4 regions of the Fictibacillus marinisediminis genome follow, and region 2 is predicted to be linked to each of the others. Evidence: predicted binding sites of a transcription regulator. Region 2 holds the regulator's gene; each other region holds the start of a gene.
What was found. Region 2 encodes LexA, which represses DNA repair genes until DNA is damaged. Its sites were predicted from a motif close to CGAACATATGTTCG; they were not measured.

Region 1 (3,589 bases), 880 kb from region 2:
AGAAGCCCGAGGCAGAATTTCGCCAGAAGATCTTGGCATCTATACAGATCAGCACATTGAACCATTTAAACGTATCACCCGTTTCATAAAAGAACATGGAGCTGTACCTGGCATCCAGCTGGCACATGCCGGAAGAAAAGCCTCTACCTACAGTCCTTGGAAACAAAAAGAAGCATCTGCTGCTGGAGTGCCGAATGAGCAAGGCGGCTGGAATGTGGTCGGTCCAAGCGCGATCCCTTTTAGTGAAGGATACAAAGAACCTAAAGAATTAAGTATAGAAGAAATTAAAGAGATTCAGGAAAACTTCAGGCTTGCAACCATCAGAGCACGGGAAGCTGGTTTCGAATGGATGGAATTCCATGGAGCTCATGGCTATTTGGCTCACAGCTTCTATTCTCCCGTCTCAAACAAACGGACTGATGAATACGGCGGCAGCTTCGAAAACCGTATTCGCTTTTTCATCGAGACTGTTCGTGTGATGAGAAAAGAATGGCCGGAAAACCTTCCTTTCACTGTCCGCATTTCCTCTTCAGATTGGGTAGATGACGGCTGGACGCTTGAGGACTCCATCGAGCTGGCCAAGCTGCTGAAAGATGAAGGAGTAGACCTGATTGATTGCAGTTCCGGCGGTAATCTGCCGAAAGCGCCGATTCCTGTCGGCGCCGGCTATCAGAATCTTTTTGCTGAAAAAATCCGCGAACAAGCCGGAATTCCGACTGCAGCTGTAGGTTTGATCACACAAGGCATGCAGGCCGATGAAATTATCCGCAACGAAAAAGCGGATCTTGTACTGCTTGCACGCGAGCTCCTTCGTGATCCATATTGGCCATTGCGTGCCGCCGAAACGGTTCATCAAAAAGAAGCACTTGATATCCCTGTACAATACGAGCGGGGCTGGTAAAAAAGAAAAGCGCAAGCGACCAGAGACGAATAGAGCATTTGTTTTCGTCCTTCCAGTTCTTTTTCAGTCTAGGTCGCTGGAGCTAGACATTGCTTCTATGGCCCATCCAAAAAAACCGGCAAGGACGTGATGTCCTTGCCGGTTTTTTTATTTGGTTCTATAAAAAGCCCAGAAGAGCGATCAGCAAGCTTCCTCCGAAAACAATTAATAACAGGATGACGAACCATTTGACCCACGGCTGTGACTTTTAAGGAAAGTCATCAATCGAGTGTTTCTGCTGGTAACCCATGAACCGTTATTTCTTCTGGTTCAATCTCTTTAGATTCATCATTCATCACTTATACACCATGATCGTTTGCAGCGGCTCAAAACCCATTTTTTCGTAAATGCCTTTCGCAAAATTGGCGTCAAATACATTTAGCCTAACTTCTTCATACCCTTTTTCCTTTAACTCACTGATTCCTGCCTCGACTAGTTTTTTAGAGAGTCCTCTTCCCCTATAATCCGGCAGTATGTAGACGTCGTAAATAAAACCGATCTCTTTTTCAGTAAAATAATCCGTATTATGGCCGATCATGATCCAGCCGCCTACTTTATCCCGATCTTTGTATACGAGGTGATACGCCCCCTTTTCCATGATAGCGGTAAGCATATGCTCTGCCTTTTCCTGCGTTAGAACCCCAGTCCCTTGCAATCCTTCATTTGCAGAAAGAGCAGCATTGGATAGTATGTACGCTGTTTCCTCACGGTTCGCTTGTTCAATCATGTTTTAAACCTCCTGCATCTATTTTTATTGATTCTTCAAACAGGACGTATATCTTTCTCATTAATGGATTTTATTTCCATTTACCAATACATAGGATTAAATTATGGTTTTCGGTTATGGCCCAAACTTATTTTTTATATAGTTTAAGGAAGGATTCTTGGAGGTGATACCGTGGCCGTCGTGCAAGCCAGCAGTTCAGATATTACGTTGTTAGCCCGATTGCTTCGAGCGGAAGGAGAAGGAGAAGGCGTCCGGGGAATGCAGCTGATTGGAAATGTTGGTATTAACAGGATCCGTGCCAATTGTTCCGATTTTAGAGGGCTGAGGACGATTCCCCAGATGATTTACCAGCCCCATGCGTTTGAGGCCGTAACACACGGATATTTTTATCAAGCAGCAAGATCGAGTGAAAAACGGCTGGCAAAACGCGCCATTAATGGAGAAAGATACTGGCCGGCAAAATATAGCTTATGGTACTTCAGACCGCAGGGAAATTGTCCGTCTACCTGGTATGGCCAGCCGTTTGTTGCCAGATATAAACTCCATTGCTTCTATCAGCCCACTCCTGATGAGTGCGACAATGTTTACAATACATTTTAAATCTTTTTGCAGGCTGTGGATCACTCAAACAGCCTGCTTCTTCTAGTTTAACAAATATTTCTCGTTTGATAAGAACGCTTGTTCGTGCATTATAGGTATAAAGGAGTGTGGCCGATTTTATACGTGACCGTGGTAACCTAAAATGGAAGACAAGCTTGATGCTGCCGGAAACTGTAAGCCAACTAAAGGACTATTTTCTGAAGGAATATTATGAAGTGGAAGAGCCGTTTCCTGATGAACAGCAGCTTGAAGAGATGAACGAATTGATTTTAGAGGCTATGGAGATTGCGGTTCCCTTAAATTTCTCTGTGTTTCAAAACGGGAACCTCTCAGAAATAAAAGGAATAGTTCATTACATGGACGAAACAGCCCGTAAGCTGAGAATCATAATAGATGATGATGGTGAACTGCATAATCTTTCGTTAAGTAAGATCAAGAAAATATCGAAAGCCGATCAGTAAAGGAAAAAATGGTGCCAGGCACGGTTGCCTGACACTTTTAATTAAACGTCATGTTTTCAATGGCCTGTTTCACATTTCCATAGACTTTGATGGAAGTAAAATCAATGCCGGCATTTACAATTCTGCTGGCCAATTCAGGACGTATCCCTGTTACTGCAATATCAATTCCGAGGAGAGCCAAAACACTGTGTACAGTAAAGATGTGCCTTGCCACTTCAGTATCAATGGTAACAATTCCTGAAAAATCAAGTATCAGATATTTGACGCCCAAGGGAGCAATCTTTGGAACCACACGATTTAGCAAGTGGTCGGATCGATTCGAGTCTATCGTTCCGATTAAAGGAAGAATCGCAATTCCGTCTTGGATGGGTACAATAGGTGTGGATAATTCCCTGATTTCTTTTTGTGCTTCTTGTATAACACTGTCTTTATAGCGTTCAAAAGCAAACACCGTTTCATTTATGCTTAGATCCAGCATCTGATTCACTCGTTTAATGACCATGACTACTTCTCGAGTGTTTAATCCGAATTCCATGCCAATTCGCATTACAAAATCCGAAAAAACCATACGAGTATCAGGATAACGTATAATAATTTGAGAGATATTGAGCTGGCTTCTTGCAGTTGCTTCTCCGTTAGCCTTACTCCATGACAATAGAGCATCAGGGACAGAGCCTTCCTGACAATCTAGAGATTGTGCTAAAAAAACAAAAAACTCATCGTACATTAATTTAGCTTGCTTGATCTCCTCTTCTGGAACATCAAAATGAAAACTGCCGATGATCTCATCAACAATGTCTGAAGAGAGTGTTCCAGAGTTCTCCAATAGATAGTTAGCCATAGGGATGATTGAGTTCATGA
Region 2 (3,589 bases):
AAGCACCTTCCGGTCTCTTCCTCCATGATGGATGTTCTTTAAATTCTTTTGTGGTTTATAGCCTTTTTGAACAGCCTTCCTCATTCCTCTTTTTATCTTTAAGTTATGTAGCTTGCGCTGATATTCCTCTACAACGGCAACGATTTCAAGCACCATAGACTCTGCTTCGGAAAGATGGTATTCCCCTTGGCTGCTGAAGGTATAAACTTTAATGTTCCTCTTCTGAAGTTCGTGAAGAAGAACGATCTTGGCGTTCCCCCTGCCCAAGCGGGTATCATCCGTTACAAGAAGAACATCAAATTCTTCGTTTTGGGCCCGCTCGATCACCTCAAACAAACCATCCCGTTCCAGGCTGTATCCGCTTTCTCTATCTTTTATGACAGAGACAATGCCAAACCCATGGCTGACTGCCAGCTGTCTCAATTCATCTTCCTGCCGGGATAAAGAGGATGTCTGCTCTTCCTTTTCGGTGCTTACTCTGCAATAAATGATCGATTTCAATTGTGCCTCACCTGTTTTCTTCTGCCTTGATCGGTATTGTTAATTTCTGTCCTGGGGTAATGGTTCCTGCCTGTATTCCGTTATTCTTTTCAACCCAGTTGACAAATTCCCAATTTGAACCTTTGTCCTTCGTATATTCTTCGGCGATCTCCCAAAGTGAATCACCTTTATTAACGGTAATCTCCATATATTCTCTGGATCCTTCTGCGTGAGACTGATAAGCGAACATAATAAAACCTGCTGCAACAATAGATAATAGCATAAATACCGGTGAAAATCCCTTCATCATATATCTCCCCTTTGCGAATATGTGTTCTTATTAATTTTCATTATAATAGGAACACCTGTTCTTTACAAGGGTTTTTTTCGAACTTATGTTTGTATATCTTGTTCCTGCATGCTATACTTTTTTCAAGAGTATTCAGTGAATGAGGTGTAATCATGACAAAATTATCCAGAAGGCAAATCGATATCCTGGACTTTATTAAAGAAGAAGTAAATGCGAAAGGCTATCCACCATCAGTCAGGGAAATCGGTGAAGCAGTTGGACTGGCATCAAGCTCAACCGTACACGGCCATTTATCCAGACTTGAGAAAAAGGGGCTGATCAGGCGTGATCCTACCAAACCCAGGGCCATTGAAGTGCTCGGCCTCGAATCAGATCAGATCATAACCAGAACGCGATCCGTTAATGTACCGATCATCGGTAAAGTTACCGCGGGTTCACCGATTACAGCAATCGAAAACGTTGATGAATATTTTTCATTGCCAGAACATGTTGTAGGCGACGATAATGTTTTTATGTTAACTGTAGAAGGAGACAGTATGATAGAAGCTGGCATCTACGACAGGGACCTCGTGGTAGTCAAGCAGCAGCCAACAGCTGAAAACGGTGACATCATTGTGGCCATGACAGAAGAAAATGAAGCGACTGTAAAACGCTTTTTTAAAGAAAAAGACCACATTCGCCTGCAGCCGGAAAACGCCGCTTTATCTCCAATTTTGCTGCAAAACGTGACCATCCTTGGTAAAGTAATCGGTGTATATCGAACACTTCAATAAAGAAAAGCAAAAAACAGCGACCCCGCAAGCATGGCAGGGTCGCTGTTTTAGTTATAAGGATTATATTAGTTATGAAAGTTTGTACCGTCCGTCGTTGCTTCTATAATGCCCGCACGAATCACAAAGTCTCCAAAGTGTTCGCCTTCTTCGCGTTCTTTCGCAAATCTAGGGAACAGCATCTTCAATTCTTTTAAAATCTCTTCCTCTCCTATGTTTTCACGATACATTTTGCTTAATCGGCTGCCGTCAAACGCTGCACCCAAATACATGTTATATTTTCCTGGCGCTTTACCGATAAACCCAATTTCACCTAGCGCATGGCGGGCACATCCATTGGGGCAACCCGTCATCCGAACGGTAATCTCTTCGTTTCTCAAGCCGTTTTCTTCAGCTATGTTATCAATCTTGTTCATTAGCACCGGAAGATAGCGTTCTGCCTCCGCCATGGCTAGACCGCAAGTAGGAAGGGCTACACATGCCATGGAATTGCGCCGGATCGCAGAAACATTTTGGCTGTCGAGCATTCCATACTGTTCCAACAGCTCTGTAATCTCTTGTTTCTTCTCTCTCGTAATATTGGCAATTATAAGGTTCTGGTTGGCGGTCAAACGGAATTCCCCTGTATGGACCTTAGCGATTTCCCTTAAACCGGTCATCAGCTTGTAGTTTTCAAAATCCGCGATACGGCCGCCTTCAACAAACAGAGTAAAATGCCAATTCTCCTGCACACCCTGTACCCAGCCATACCGGTCTCCATTATCTTCAAATGAAAAGTCTTTCGCTACATCCAGACTCCAGCCTAAACGGTTTTCCAGCTCTTCTTTAACGGTTTGAAGACCTAACCGGTCGACTGTATATTTGAAGCGGGCGTTTTTACGCTGTGAACGGTTTCCATAATCTCTCTGAATGGTAATGACTTTTTCAGCCACCTCAAGAACCTGGTCCGGTGCGCAAAACCCAATCACTTTTGACAACTGCGGATAGGTTGCTTTATCTCCATGTGACATTCCCATGCCTCCACCAATGGACACATTAAATCCAATTAGCTTCCCATCTTCTACGACGGCGATTAAACCGAGGTCCTGTGAAAAGACATCAATATCATTGGAGGGTGGAACTGCAATGCCGATTTTAAATTTACGCGGCAAGTAAAGCGGTCCGTACATCGGTTCAACTTCTTCCGTTTCTGGAGTGCCTGCTACTTTTTCTTCATCCAGCCAAACCTCGTGGTACGCTCTCGTTCTTGGCAAGAGATAATTACTGAGTTTTTTGGACCATTCATACACTTCAGAATGAACTTCTGATTGATAAGGATTGGAGATGCACATCACATTACGGTTTACGTCACCGCAAGCTGCAATCGTATCGAGCATTGATGCATGGATCTCCTGAATGGTCCTTTTCATGTTCCATTTTAAAATGCCGTGCATTTGAAACGTCTGTCGTGTGGTTAATTTTAATGTTCCATTACCATACTTGTTGCCCAGCTGATCCAAAACCAGCCATTGAGAAGGCGTCACGACTCCCCCTGGCAATCTTGCACGGAGCATGAACTGATAAGCTGGTTCAAGCTTTTGTTTCTGCCGCTCCGTACGAAGGTCTCTGTCGTCCTGCAAATAGCTGCCATGATGCTTCATGAGGCGGTTATCATCATCCGGGATACCTGCACTGATCCGGTCAAGCATCACTTCCTTCAGCGTACCTCGTAAATAATTACTCTCTTCTTTTATGCGTTCCACATCACTCGGTTTGCCTTCCGGTGCTTTTAATAATGGGTTTGACATCTGTTTAAACTCCTTTCTGTTGCCGGTCAATACACGTCACGCTGATAACGTTTTTCCTTCTGCATGCGGGCCACGTACTCTTCCGCTTGTTCATGGGTCATGCTGCCTTCATTTTCAATGATTCCGATCAGTGTCTGATGAACATCATGGGCCATGTTTTTCTCATCTCCGCAGATATATAAAACAGCACCTTCTTCTAACCAATGGAAGAGTTCTTTACTGTGTTCAAGCAGACGATGCTG
Region 3 (3,589 bases), 1.5 Mb from region 2:
TCATTCATTTCTTATGTGCCCCCTCTTCATATCAATCTATGAAGGAGTTGAGGCATTATGCTTTTTTTTTCTACGCCAGATATTCCTGCTGGATCACAGTGTTCAGTAAAATGTACTGTCCCTGATCAAGGACAGCCGAGTATAACTTGGCCTCGCTTTCAGATACACCAATCTTGACCAGTTTTTGGTGGGTGTTTTTTTCAGAGGGCGGGAGCTTGCTTGTTTCGTAAGGTCCTACAATCATCATATGCTTCGTGTCCATTCCGTCTTTTTTTAATAGTTTAAGCTTGTTTAATACTTTTTTCTCTGATGGGTAAATGCCAATAACCCTGCGAGTATTCATAGGCAGACCTCCTCAGTTTTAGAATGATAATTTAAGGGAATATTCTGTTAATTCCCGCAATGGTTATACTTTAAAACCTATTTCAAAAAATTTAAAGGGTTTAGGTTTGATTTTGTTCTTCGAAGGGTAAAAGCATTTTGAAGCAACCCCCCCCTTTTTTAAGCCAGAGCCATAACGGTTTTGGTTTTTTTTATGCTTTAAAAGATGTGGTATAGTGAATGAGGAAGTATTTGAACAGATAGGGGTATGCACGTATGGTTGAGGTGTTACTGGCAGCGCTTTTGCCGATTGTTTTACAGCTTCTTTTTAACCGGGTGCTCTTTTCAAAGTATCTGCCTGTCATGATTACATTGCTAATTTTGCTGTTTGCGTTCGATGGCCTGAATCAGCCGGTGTATCTTCAGGCAACAGCACTATGTTCTGTATTGGCCGGCTATTGGCTCGGTTTAAACATTCATAAAAAACAAGCGCGTAAAATGAAATAAAAGCGTTCGCCTCAAGAAGGGGCGGACGCTTTTTTTCGCCAGTAGCGAGCTGAATCCTTTAAAAAAACAAGGAGCAGTATGATAATATAGACCGAAACAACACCGAGGCCGATATGGCCGAAGTGTAAAAGCTGCAGAAAGACGGATACGATCGTTGCGGCATAGATTCCGCCGAGATACGTTTCCATTTGATGATTTTGATAGAGCGAGGTTAGTCTGGCCCCCAGCTGCGCGCCGATCAATGCGCCGATGATTAAAAAGATGCCGAAGTGATAGTTCAGAGTGATCGATTGTGCATATGTCAGGAACCCTGCTGAAACAATGGCAAAAACACTGACAAGGCTTGTCCCAACTGCTTTTCTTGGTTCAAGTTTTAATACGGAAATCATCAGTGGAACCATGACAAAGCCGCCCCCGACTCCAAGGGTGGTCGAAAGAAAACCGCCAGTAAACCCAATCATCAGCGCTTTCGTCATTGAAAAGGCATTTTCCGCCGGCGTCTCAGCAGTAGTTGTATTTTTCTTTTTCCTGAGCAGCTGAACAGCAAAGTACCCCATCAGTATGATATATAAGGCCGGTATCACAATTTTATCCCAATCCTTTTCGCTAAGCCACATGACAACAGGGTGTGCAGCCTGTGTGGCAAGTACTCCTGACAAGCCAAGGGTAATGGCTGTTTTCCAATAGATATTCTTCATGCGAAGATGAGCAAATACCCCTGAAACACTCGTCCCGATCGAATACATGAGACTGGTAGCGATCGCTGTAACTGGCTCATAGCCAAACAATATTAAAACAGGGGTTAAAATAAAGCCTCCCCCAAGTCCGAAAAATCCAGAAATAATCCCAACAGCAAGACCCAGGAAAATATAGAGCAAATCCATGATGCATTCTCCTTTTGACGTTCTGTGCAACATTCAAAGTGTACACCAAAAGAAGAAGTAAAGAAAAGGTATTTTACAGACTTAAATGTTTTTTCCAGCATTTAACGCACGAATATTTGTTCGTAAAAATTAGAGTTTCACAGGTCAGCTGTGTTATAATCTTATTAGCAAAATTTAGGAACGGAGGTTGTGAAATGAGTGAGCCTTTTCAGCTCGTTTCTTCTTACGAACCGCAGGGAGACCAGCCTAAAGCGATCCGCAAGCTGGTTCAGGGAATCAAAGAGAAGAAGCAAAAAATGACACTGCTTGGCGCCACAGGTACAGGTAAGACATTTACGGTTTCAAATGTCATAAAAGAGGTGAATAAACCAACGCTGGTTATCGCCCATAACAAAACATTGGCTGGACAGCTGTACAGTGAGTTCAAGGAATTCTTTCCGAATAACGCGGTTGAATACTTTGTAAGCTACTACGATTACTATCAGCCGGAAGCTTACATCCCGCAGTCCGATACGTTCATTGAAAAAGATGCGAGCATCAACGACGAAATTGATAAACTCAGACACAGTGCCACCTCTTCGTTATTTGAACGGAAGGACGTTATCATTGTTTCCAGTGTTTCCTGCATCTATGGCCTGGGTTCACCGGAAGAGTACAAAAGCCTGGTTATTTCCTTGCGTACAGGCATGGAAAGAGACAGGGACCAGCTTCTGCGTGATTTGGTAGATATCCAGTACAACCGAAATGATATCAATTTCACACGCGGTACTTTCCGCGTGCGTGGAGATGTTGTGGAGATCTTCCCGGCTTCACGTGATGAACGCTGCCTCAGAGTAGAGTTCTTTGGTGATGAGATTGATCGGATTACCGAGGTGGACGCCCTCACTGGAGAAATTGTCGGTGAACGGAACCATGTTGCCATTTTCCCGGCATCCCACTTCGTAACACGTGAAGAAAAAATGAAATTAGCCATTCAGAGGATCGAAGCCGAGCTTGAAGAGAGGCTGAAGGAGCTGAATGACGCAGGGAAGCTGCTTGAAGCCCAGCGCCTTGAGCAGCGTACGCGCTACGATATTGAAATGATGAGCGAGATGGGCTTCTGCTCAGGAATTGAAAACTATTCCCTGCACCTTACGCTTCGCCCGATTGGATCTACACCGTATACACTCCTTGATTATTTTCCTGATGATTCAATGATCGTCATCGATGAGTCCCATGTTACATTGCCGCAGATTCGTGGAATGTATAACGGAGACCAGGCAAGAAAGAATGTACTGGTGGAGCACGGCTTCCGTTTGCCGTCAGCCAAGGACAACCGTCCGCTCACGTTCCAGGAGTTCGAAGAAAAAGATAAGTTTCAGCATATATACGTTTCCGCGACCCCAGGACCTTATGAAGCGGAGCATGCCCCTGAACCGATCCAGCAGATCATCCGCCCGACAGGATTGCTTGATCCGACCATCGAAGTGAGGAAAAGCAAAGGGCAGATTGATGACCTTCTCGGGGAAATCAATGATCGTGTGGCGAAGAAAGAACGGGTGCTCGTAACAACGCTCACGAAAAAAATGTCCGAGGATCTGACAGATTATCTGCAGGAAATGGGTATAAAGGTAAGATACCTCCATTCCGAGATCAAAACGCTGGAGCGGATTCAGATCATCAGAGATCTCAGGCTCGGTGTGTTTGACGTGCTGGTCGGGATCAATCTCCTGCGGGAAGGCTTGGACATTCCTGAGGTATCTTTGGTTACGATCCTGGATGCCGATAAGGAAGGGTTCCTTCGTTCAGAAAGGTCTCTCATCCAGACGATGGGCCGTGCAGCGCGTAACAGCAATGGCCACGTCATCATGTATGCCGACCGTATTACGAATTCCATG
Region 4 (3,589 bases), 610 kb from region 2:
TGTTTTCATGAGGGTGACGAGACTTCCGAGCGTGTATCGTTTAGGCGGCTGTGTTTTTCCTTCCCGGATCGCAACGTTCTCCACTCTTCCTTTGTCGGCTTCAGTTAGATCCGGAAGAAGGGTGTTTTCATCGTCCTCTTTTTTAGCTTCTTTCTTTTTGTTTTCAAAAAGGACCTTGCGCCATCCTTCCTGTATGATGACTTTTCCTTTTGAAATGAATTCATCCCGCTCATTTACTTTTGTAACGATTGTAGTGGTATCCATAATCGCCTTATCATAGTGGGCAGCAATCACGCTCCTCACAATCAGATCGTATATGTTCCGCTCATCTCGGCTTAACTTTGCAGGATTAGCGACGTTTTCTGTTGGAATGATGGCATAGTGGTCAGATACTTTCGCAGCATTTACAAAACGCGGATTCCCTATGAGAGATCGCTTCGGTGAAGGAAGGAGATGTTTATATTCCTCAAGGTCACCCAGCTGCTTCAATATGCCTGGCATCATTTTCGCCTCTTCTTCAGTGATATACGGGCTATCCGATCTTGGATAACTGACCACTTTTTTTAAATAGAGATCGCTTGTAATGTTCAGTGTTCTTTCCGGGGAGTACTTATACACTTGATTCGCTTTAGCTTGGAGAGCAGAAAGATTAAACAGCATCGGCGGATGGTATTCTTTTCTCTCCTTTTTTATGCTGTTCACGGAACTAAACTGATTTTCAGTCCGCCTTTTGATCTCCTCTGCCAGATCTTTCGTTTTGAGGCGGCTGCTGCTTTTATCATGCCATTTTCCGCTGTACTTCTTTCCATTCACATCAAATGAACCGATCACTTCAAAAAAAGGTTCCGGCTTAAACTTCTCGATCTCATGTTCGCGTTTAACAACTAGCGCGACTGTCGGAGTCATGACTCTTCCTGTCGGAAATGTCTCTCTAATTCCTTTTTTCTGCATTAAAAGTGTGTATGCTCTCGTCGTATTCAACCCGACAAGCCAGTCGGCACAGGCTCTGGAATAGGCTTCAAAAAAGACGGGGAGCGTTTCCTGGCCTTCTTTCAGGTTTTTGAATCCATCCAAGACTGCTTTTTTTGTTAATGATGAGATCCATAAGCGCTTTACCGGTTTTCTGCAGTTCATATTGAGGAGAAGAGATTTATAGATAAGTTCTCCTTCACGACCCGCATCGGTCGCACCGATGATTTCAGTGACTCCGGGTTCAAAAGCCAGCTTTTTAATCGTTTGAAATTGATCCCATTTAGAGGGAGAAACTTTATACCTGAAACGGTCCGGCATCATCGGCAGCGTTTCAAGTTTCCATTTTTCCCATTCCGGTTTATAGTCCTTTGGCGGAACAAGTTCCAGAAGGTGGCCGACACACCATGTTAAATAGGCTCCTTCAGGAAAAAATTCCTGAGGAGGAATCTCATAATATCCTTTTAGTTTCTTAACCTTAGAAAAAGGCCCTGCAAGAGCTTGGGCCTGTGATGGTTTTTCAGCGATAATAAGTTTCATGGTTCACTCCTTGAAGCATACATATATTCGTCATTATGCTTCATTTAATCCATAGATTCGAACATTTGTACTCTTTTTAATTATACCATTTTATTTTCATGAATAAAATGTTCTTACAGACTCGTCTCCCCGCTCTGTGCAAAAAGGTTCTGCTCTTCATACAAATAAAAAATGTAATCGGTAGACACACCTGCCCCGTCCATCTGTCTGAGCATGGCGGTAAGATTTCCTCTATGGTAGGTTCCATGATTGACAACATGCAGAATAAAATCCTGCAGCGGCGCCTTAGCTTCCCCGAATTTCGGATGCGAAATCGTGATCACCTGAAGTGGATCTTCTATCCCGTTTAAATACAGCTTATAGCTGCTGGATACTTCCATAAATAATTTCTCAATTTCAATCAATGATACGCCTTCCAGCCTCTCATTCCATTCATTCAGCGAGTGGATCGTTTCTTCGTATGTTCTTCCAGAAATCGTCCATAGCCAGATCAGATCCGTTTTCAGCATGTGAACCAATGTATCCATCAAGCTTGGAAACACACTTTTTATTTCTTGCTTCATCCGTTCTTCTGGCAGCTTCTTTAAATGTTCAAACCATTTCTTGTTGGCCCAGAGATGATAGTCCATCCATTTTGATGCTTGATTTTCCATATATTAAATCTCCTTTTATCATGGTTTATTTTCATAGTAGTCCTTCGATATGACAATGAGATCTTCCTGCAACCCTGCACTTTCTTCTTAAAACAAGGAAAATTTCTTCGGAAAGAAGAATACATCTAAAAAAGGACACTTCAGCTTGGAGGAACAACTCATGGCAGAGAAACAGACACAAAAGAGAATCCGATTACGAGAATTACGAATAACCGACTGGAAGGATGTACATGCGTACGCTTCTCAGGAGATCACATGCCGCTTTCAGCCGTGGGGCCCAAATGCCGAGGAAGATACGCTGGAATTCATGGGCCAGGTTATAAAAGATACAAAGCATAATCCCAGGTCTCGCTATGCTTTTGCGATCATTGAAGAAAAAGATGAAAAACTGATCGGAGTGGCAGAACTGAACATCAGGGATTTCACTAACAAAATCGGAGAGATCGGCTATGTCATCCATCCAGATTATTGGGGCCGAGGCTATGCAACTGAGGCGGGCGGACTTCTACTCCACTTGGGTTATACCGTGCTGCGTCTTCATCGAATCTATGCAACGTGCCACCCTGACAATGAGGGGTCAGCAAGAGTTCTCGAAAAATTAGGAATGATAAAAGAAGGTGTTCTGAGAGAAGATCTAAAGATAGGAAGTGGATGGCGGAACTCGCTGCTCTTCAGTATTTTGGAGCATGAATGGACGGGTATGCCATAAGGTTATGGGTGTGTTCTTGAATAAAATCCTTTATCTCATACTCTCACTTGTACTGATCCTACTGTTTTCAGCCTAAGAGTGAACGTCTTTATCTTTGGAGATAAAGTGGCGGGTGGATACTGGATAGAGCAGAATAAAAAACCAGCATGAAGATTTTCACATGCTGGTTTTTTGTTTTATGCTGTTGTTATGGTTGCATCGAGCTCCACTTCGACATTTCCTTGTATGGCTCTTGTGATCATGCATGAGGTTTCTGCTTTTTCAGCCAGCCTTTTGGCGAGCTGCTGATCTGCCTGTGTCGCCTCAGCTTTTAAAACAATAACAGGGCGATGTATGATCTTCTTATACGTGATCACACCTTTTGTTACATCCACGACCCCAACTGAATCCATCGTAAGGTTTTCTTTATCCAGGCTGCTTCTCTCCATCATGGCAGCAAGAGTAATAATATAACAGGTTGCTGCTGCACCAAGCAGCATTTCATCAGGATTGGTACCCACCCCTGGCCCATCCATTTCAGGAGGAATCGAGATTTTCATTTTCAGGTTGCCGGTTTCAATTTCACCTACATCATTTCGCAAACCAGGCCAGTTGGCATTTAAATGAAAGCTATGTTCAGCCATATGATCAGCTCCTTATCTTGTTCTCCACTCTTATTGTAACCATCCTAGACCATTCACTCACTTAATCTGCCCTGAAAGACATATAAAAAGAATTA

Region 1: the regulator LexA is predicted to act here: its motif matches at 2,339-2,352, upstream of LCY76_RS06320 (YolD-like family protein).
Region 3: the regulator LexA is predicted to act here: its motif matches at 1,822-1,835, upstream of uvrB (excinuclease ABC subunit UvrB).
Region 4: the regulator LexA is predicted to act here: its motif matches at 1,526-1,539, upstream of LCY76_RS07730 (type IA DNA topoisomerase).

The regions. Positions count from the first base shown of each region.
Region 1 covers NZ_JAIWJX010000002.1:1,142,978-1,146,566, reverse strand. The annotation lists gene LCY76_RS06335 (NADH:flavin oxidoreductase/NADH oxidase) at 1-901, shown strand, start outside; gene LCY76_RS06330 (GNAT family N-acetyltransferase) at 1,236-1,667, opposite strand; gene LCY76_RS06325 (cell wall hydrolase) at 1,839-2,267, shown strand; gene LCY76_RS06320 (YolD-like family protein) at 2,426-2,728, shown strand; gene LCY76_RS06315 (STAS domain-containing protein) at 2,766-3,587, opposite strand.
Region 2 covers NZ_JAIWJX010000002.1:2,025,916-2,029,504, reverse strand. The annotation lists gene LCY76_RS10905 (YneB family resolvase-like protein) at 1-501, opposite strand, end outside; gene yneA (cell division suppressor protein YneA) at 509-790, opposite strand; gene lexA (transcriptional repressor LexA) at 943-1,563, shown strand; gene cysI (assimilatory sulfite reductase (NADPH) hemoprotein subunit) at 1,629-3,347, opposite strand; gene LCY76_RS10885 (assimilatory sulfite reductase (NADPH) flavoprotein subunit) at 3,374-3,589, opposite strand, start outside.
Region 3 covers NZ_JAIWJX010000002.1:3,480,794-3,484,382, reverse strand. The annotation lists gene LCY76_RS18600 (hypothetical protein) at 1-8, opposite strand, end outside; gene LCY76_RS18595 (hypothetical protein) at 71-343, opposite strand; gene LCY76_RS18590 (DUF2198 family protein) at 598-828, shown strand; gene LCY76_RS18585 (sulfite exporter TauE/SafE family protein) at 840-1,712, opposite strand; gene uvrB (excinuclease ABC subunit UvrB) at 1,907-3,589, shown strand, end outside.
Region 4 covers NZ_JAIWJX010000002.1:1,410,938-1,414,526, reverse strand. The annotation lists gene LCY76_RS07730 (type IA DNA topoisomerase) at 1-1,509, opposite strand, end outside; gene LCY76_RS07725 (DinB family protein) at 1,623-2,162, opposite strand; gene LCY76_RS07720 (GNAT family N-acetyltransferase) at 2,323-2,871, shown strand; gene LCY76_RS07715 (OsmC family protein) at 3,048-3,494, opposite strand.